DNA from 3 places in the Citrobacter freundii complex sp. 2025EL-00176 genome. Region 1 is predicted to be linked to each of the others. Evidence: predicted binding sites of a transcription regulator. Region 1 holds the regulator's gene; each other region holds the start of a gene.
What was found. The regulator PhoB, encoded in region 1, activates phosphate uptake and scavenging genes when phosphate is short. The targets are predictions, from matches to a motif close to CTGTCATAAAACTGNCNNAT.

Region 1 (2,278 bases):
CAGCGTACAGGCGTCCTGATATTGCTGATGGTAATAGTCGGTAATAGCCGACAGCAAATGCTGCTGTTTCTCTTGTCCGGTCAGTCCGGCCTGGCTGGTAATGATGTCGCGCGGTCGTAAAAAAGGAACCGGACACAGGATCGCACCCGGCGTGCCGTCGCGTTGAGACAATACCTGCGGCGTATGGCCTGCGCTGGCGATCACCGTGGTGTTGAGAAACGCCAGAATATCGCGGGATTCGTTGAGCGTGGCGACGGAGTCGTGGTTACCTGCCAGCACCACCAGATGACAGCCGGTTTGCTGCAGATTAACGACGAAACGGTTATACAGCTCACGGGCATAGCTTGGCGGCGAGCCGGTATCGAAAATATCGCCTGCCACAATAATGGCATCCACCTGCTGGGATTGTGCCGTTTCCAGCAGCCAGTCGAGAAAGGCCTGGTGTTCAGCGGCGCGGCTCTTGCTGTAGAAATTTTGGCCCAGATGCCAGTCAGACGTATGAAGGATGCGCATAAGAGTTCCATGACGATAAAACAGTGGCGGGATTATAACCCTGCAAGGACGGTAATATCTTGTTTAAGGGCTGTCATAATTCACAGGGCTGCGTTAAACCTGGACTATCTTTTCATAAATCTGTCATAAAACTGACGCATAATGGCACCGTATTGATGGCAAACGATTTAATTATAAACAGGGCAAATCATGGCGAGACGTATTCTGGTCGTAGAAGATGAAGCTCCAATTCGTGAAATGGTCTGCTTCGTGCTCGAGCAAAACGGTTTTCAACCCGTAGAAGCCGAAGACTATGACAGTGCTGTGAACCAACTCAATGAACCCTGGCCGGATCTCGTCCTGCTTGACTGGATGCTACCCGGCGGCTCGGGCCTACAGTTTATTAAACATCTCAAGCGCGAAGCGATGACGCGGGATATTCCCGTAATGATGCTGACGGCGAGGGGAGAAGAGGAAGATCGCGTCCGGGGTCTGGAAACCGGCGCGGATGATTATATTACCAAGCCGTTTTCTCCCAAGGAGCTGGTGGCGCGTATTAAAGCGGTTCTGCGTCGTATTTCCCCCATGGCGGTGGAAGAGGTTATTGAGATGCAGGGGCTGAGCCTTGATCCAACCTCGCATCGCGTGATGACCGGCGAGGATCCGCTGGATATGGGGCCGACAGAATTCAAACTGTTGCACTTCTTTATGACCCATCCGGAACGCGTCTATAGCCGTGAGCAATTACTCAATCATGTCTGGGGTACCAACGTGTACGTGGAAGACCGGACAGTGGATGTGCATATCCGCCGCTTGCGTAAAGCGCTGGAGCACAGTGGACACGATCGTATGGTGCAGACAGTTCGTGGGACGGGATATCGTTTTTCGACCCGCTTCTGACTGACATGAATATGGGCCTGAGGGATTAGGCTGTTAATGGAGTAAGACGTTTGCTAGAACGATTGTCATGGAAAAGGCTGGTACTGGAGCTGATCCTCTGCTGCATACCGGCGTTTATCCTTAGTGCTTTTTTTGGTTACCTGCCCTGGTTTTTGCTGGCGTCGGTAACCGGCCTGCTTGTCTGGCATTTCTGGAATTTATTACGCTTGTCCTGGTGGTTATGGGTCGACAGAAGTATGACGCCGCCGCCGGGGCGTGGAAGTTGGGAGCCGTTGCTGTACGGGCTGCATCAAATGCAGCTGCGTAACAAAAAGCGCCGTCGGGAACTGGGTAATCTGATTAAACGTTTTCGCAGTGGAGCGGAATCGCTACCCGACGCGGTGGTGTTGACGACTGAAGAGGGCGGCATTTTCTGGTGCAACGGTCTGGCCCAGCAGGTTCTGGGACTGCGCTGGCCGGACGATAGCGGGCAAAATATTCTTAACCTGCTGCGCTACCCGGAGTTCACGCAATATCTGAAAACGCGTGATTTTAGTCGGCCAATCAATCTGGTGCTCAATACCGGACGGCATCTGGAAATTCGCGTGATGCCCTATACCGACAAGCAATTGCTGATGGTTGCGCGCGATGTAACCCAGATGCACCAACTGGAAGGTTCGCGGCGTAACTTTTTTGCCAACGCCAGCCATGAGTTGCGTACGCCGCTGACGGTGCTACAAGGTTATCTGGAAATGATGCAGGAGCATCCGCTGGAAGGAACGACGCGTGAAAAAGCGCTGCATACCATGCGTGAGCAAACGTACCGCATGGAAGGGCTGGTGAAGCAGTTGCTGACGCTGTCGAAAATAGAGGCCGCGCCAGCGCTGCTGCTCAATGAGAAGGTGGA
Region 2 (2,278 bases), on a different contig from region 1:
AGCGCTGCTCTTCCAGCAACTTGTTATTCGCCAGCAGATTTTTACGGCGGTCTGCCAGCTCGACTTTAATTTCTTCCATCGCCTGTACGATACGTTCGCGCGGCGTGACGTAGTGCGTTTTCGGGTAGATGGTATAGCGGGAAATAGTCGATTCAACCTGCCCGGTAAGCGGGTCAAACAGCGACAAACGTTCGACTTCTTCATCGAACAGTTCCACGCGCAGCGCAATGTCGTCAGATTCAGCCGGAAAAATGTCGATAACTTCACCGCGTACGCGGAAGGTCCCGCGCTGGAATGCCTGATCGTTACGAGTATATTGCAGCTCCGCCAGACGACGCAGGATCGCCCGCTGGTCGATAATCATCCCCACCGTCAAATGCAGCATCATTTTCAGGTACAGGTCCGGGTCGCCCAAACCATAAATGGCAGAAACCGACGCCACCACGACGACATCCCGACGTTCCAGCAGCGCTTTGGTCGCCGACAGACGCATCTGCTCAATGTGTTCGTTAACCGAAGCATCCTTCTCGATGAAGGTATCAGAACTCGGTACGTAAGCTTCCGGCTGATAATAGTCGTAGTAGGAAACAAAATATTCCACCGCGTTTTCCGGGAAGAACTCTTTCATCTCGCCATACAGCTGCGCGGCAAGCGTCTTGTTAGGAGCCAGCACCATGGTAGGACGCTGTAGGTCCGCAATTACATTCGCGATGGTGAATGTTTTCCCCGATCCCGTCACCCCCAGCAGCGTCTGATGCGCCAGACCGTCCTCCAGACCTTCTTCCAGGCGACGTATCGCCTCAGGCTGATCGCCAGAGGGTTTAAAAGCGGAATTTAGTTTGAACGGTTTACTCATGAGCAGCTACCTGAAGCAATGGGCGGGCAGGTGTGTAATTTTACTCGCAGTCGTATATTTTGCCAGTAAAATATACTGGATGAAAAAACAGTAACGCGCCAGAATATTTCTGTTACCCCCGTCAAATGGCCGTGACGGCAGGCCAAAATTTGCCCCCGGACAAGATAAAACACCAGCAAAAACGTGTTATCCCCAAACCAATGCCTTTTTTAACATTTGTCAAGCCAGCCGATGAAAGTTTTATGGCAACACATGACACTTCTGCGACAGCCATTGCTTTTATCTAACCATCTGTAATTTAATAATTATTATCTCAAGACGTCTTTCGCATCAATTTAGTCGCAAGCCGCGTCTTCTCTCGCTTACATTGTGTTTTCTAACCCTAATGCACAAGGTTATCCACAGGAATAGTGGATAACTGCCTCCAGCCCGTGTGGACTGTAGCCTGGCAAAAACGCCCTGATTCTCTTTTCCGGGGGGATAAAAAAAAATTATCGCTATTTTTTGATATTTATCAGCTAACGAGGCGGTCAGGGAGAGCCGAGATCTTGCTCGCATTTTCACCATTTTCTGGTCCGCGTACCGCAATAGCGACCAGCGCTATTTCCCGCCTCGATTCAATCGGCAGATGCCGTCAAAGATAAAATGCTGAGATCGAGATAACGTCCTGTCAGTGCCCGCTCAGGCTCTTCTGCCAGCCAGGGAATTTCCCCTAGCATAGGAGCCGGAATCACGCACTTCAGCGTCGCCATGTATTCAGCATGACGTTTGCCAGGCGGCGTCACATCATTGGCTACCCATCCGGCTAGCGTCAGTCCGGCCTGCTGCACCGCCTGGGCGGTCAGAATGGCGTGATTGATGCAGCCGAGCTTAACGCCAACCACCAGAATCACCGGCAACTGTTCTGTTTTGACCCAGTCGGAAAAACTCAGCGTTGGCGAAAGCGGCGTAAACCATCCCCCTGCCCCCTCCACCAGTACCCAGTCAGCTTGCGCTTCAAGCGTGCGTAAACCCGCAGACATCACGGAGGCCAGAATGGGGCGACCTTCGTCGGCGCTGATGATATGCGGCGAGGTGGGTTCGGCGAAGGTGTAGGGATTAATCGCCGCATAGCCCACCGTCACAACGCTATTGCGCTGTAATGCCAACGCATCGCTGTTTCGCAGGCCATCAGCCGTCATTTCGCTGCCCGACGCTACCGGCTTATAGCCAACGGCGCGCAACCCCAATTGACCCGCCGCCTGGAGCAGCGCACAGCTGGCGATAGTTTTACCGACTTCGGTGTCCGTCCCGGTGACAAAATACGTTTTAGTCACGTTGAATCACTCCTAAAAAAAGATAGTAGGTCAGCGGATATTTCCCCTGCTGACACGGCCAGGCTAACTGTAGCTGGCGCAACTGTGAGCGCGTCAGCACACGCTG
Region 3 (2,278 bases), on a different contig from region 1:
TCATAAAGAACACGCCGGTCGCACCACGGTTGCCGCGGAAGACTTTATCCGACATCCAACCACACAGCAGCGTGCCCGGAATACCCGCGTATTCATACAGGAAGTAGGCCCAGGATGATTTATCGAGTGCGAAATGCTTCACTTCTTTCAGGTAGGTCGGTGACCAGTCCAGGATGCCGTAGCGCAGCAGATAAACAAACACGTTGGCGATAGCGATGTACCACAACAGTTTGTTTGGCAGTACGTACTGCATGAAGATCTGCTTCGCAGTCAGCTCTTCTTCCGCTTTCTCGTTGTAATCGTCCGGGTAGTCGTTCTTATACTCTTCAATAGGCGGTAGACCACAGGATTGCGGCGTATCACGCATCAGAGCAAAGGCAAACAGCGCGACAACGATCGCACCGAAAGCAGGCATATACAGCGCCGCTTTCCAGTCATTGAACCAGGCCATACCGAGCAGGAACAGCAGAGGAGGCAGACCGCCGCCCACGTTGTGCGCACAGTTCCAGACGGAAACAATGCCGCCACGTTCTTTCTGCGACCACCAGTGCACCATGGTACGGCCACACGGCGGCCACCCCATCCCCTGGAACCATCCGCAGAGGAACAGCAGCACAAACATTACCGCAATGCTCGATGTCGCCCACGGCACAAAGCCCATAAACAACATCACTGCAGCAGCCAGAATCAAACCTGCTGGCAGGAAAACGCGCGGATTCGAGCGATCCGAAACGGACCCCATGATGAATTTCGAAAATCCGTAAGCGATGGAGATACCAGATAAGGCAAAACCCAGATCGCCACGAGAGAAACCCTGCTCAACCAGATATGGCATCGCCAGGGCGAAGTTCTTACGTACCAGATAGTACGCGGCATAACCAAAGAAAATCCCCAGGAAAATCTGCCAACGCAATCGACGATATGTCGGGTCGATCTCCGTAGCAGGCAAACGCGCCTTATGTGGCGCTGGTTTAAAAATACTCAACATAGTGTAGCCTCCGTGGCCGTCTTTCATTCGAAGTAAACACTGCAGTTCGTCATTACTACCCTACCGCTCCCAGTGTGGCCGCGATGTTAAGGAAAGATACATAACAAAAATGTGAAACGCAGCACATATTGTTACAGATTTATGACAAATGTTCATAAAGGCGCACGGAATCACGTTTCATTTTCGAATAATGAGCGATTATGCGCGAAATCAAACAATCCATGTTTTTTATGTGGCTAAATGATAAAAAACGAACTGTGAGGAAAAACAATGAAAACTCGCGACTCGCAAACAAGTGACGTGATTATCATTGGTGGAGGAGCAACAGGTGCAGGGATCGCACGCGACTGTGCGCTGCGCGGGTTGCGCGTCATCTTAGTGGAACGCCACGATATCGCCACGGGCGCGACCGGACGTAACCATGGCCTGCTGCACAGCGGTGCACGCTACGCCGTCACCGACGCTGAATCTGCCCGTGAGTGCATCAGCGAAAACCAGATTCTGAAACGTATCGCCCGTCATTGCGTTGAGCCGACGGACGGTCTGTTTATTACCCTGCCGGAGGATGAGCTCTCCTTCCAGGCTACCTTTATTCGCGCCTGTGAAGAGGCCGGTATTCGCGCAGAAGCGATTGACCCTAAGCAGGCGCGCATTATCGAACCCGCCGTCAACCCACAGTTGATTGGCGCAGTCAAAGTGCCGGACGGTACGGTCGATCCTTTCCGCTTAACCGCCGCCAACATGCTGGATGCGCGTGAGCATGGCGCGGTTATCTTAACGGCGCATGAAGTGACGGGACTGATTCGTGAAGGGACAACGGTTTGCGGCGTTAACGTGCGCAATCATCTGACGGGTGAGATGCAGTCCCTGCATGCGCCGGTGGTGGTAAACGCCGCCGGGATCTGGGGCCAGCGCATTGCCGAATATGCCGATCTGAGTATCCGGATGTTCCCGGCCAAAGGTTCACTGCTGATTATGGATCATCGCATAAACCAGCATGTCATTAACCGCTGCCGTAAACCCTCTGACGCCGATATTCTGGTGCCTGGCGATACCATTTCGCTCATCGGCACCACCTCGCAGCACATTGACTACGACGATATCGACAGCAACCGCGTCACCGCCGAAGAGGTCGATATTCTGCTACGTGAGGGCGAGAAACTGGCGCCCATTATGGCGAAAACGCGCATTTTACGCGCCTACTCAGGCGTGCGACCGCTGGTCGCCAGCGACGACGATCCAAGCGGTCGTAACGTCAGCCGCGGTATTGTGCTGTTCGATCACGCCGAA

Region 2: uvrB (excinuclease ABC subunit UvrB) is a predicted target of PhoB. The motif match lies at 1,107-1,126, and genes of this name have one in related genera.
Region 3: glpT (glycerol-3-phosphate transporter) is a predicted target of PhoB. The motif match lies at 1,117-1,136, and genes of this name have one in related genera.

Annotation. Positions count from the first base shown of each region.
Region 1 is NZ_JBRYHT010000012.1:23,010-25,287, forward strand. It holds gene sbcD (exonuclease subunit SbcD) at 1-513, opposite strand, end outside; gene phoB (phosphate response regulator transcription factor PhoB) at 703-1,392, shown strand; gene phoR (phosphate regulon sensor histidine kinase PhoR) at 1,443-2,278, shown strand, end outside.
Region 2 is NZ_JBRYHT010000001.1:117,991-120,268, reverse strand. It holds gene uvrB (excinuclease ABC subunit UvrB) at 1-856, opposite strand, end outside; gene bioD (dethiobiotin synthase) at 1,474-2,172, opposite strand; gene bioC (malonyl-ACP O-methyltransferase BioC) at 2,165-2,278, opposite strand, start outside.
Region 3 is NZ_JBRYHT010000021.1:45,498-47,775, reverse strand. It holds gene glpT (glycerol-3-phosphate transporter) at 1-988, opposite strand, end outside; gene glpA (anaerobic glycerol-3-phosphate dehydrogenase subunit A) at 1,259-2,278, shown strand, end outside.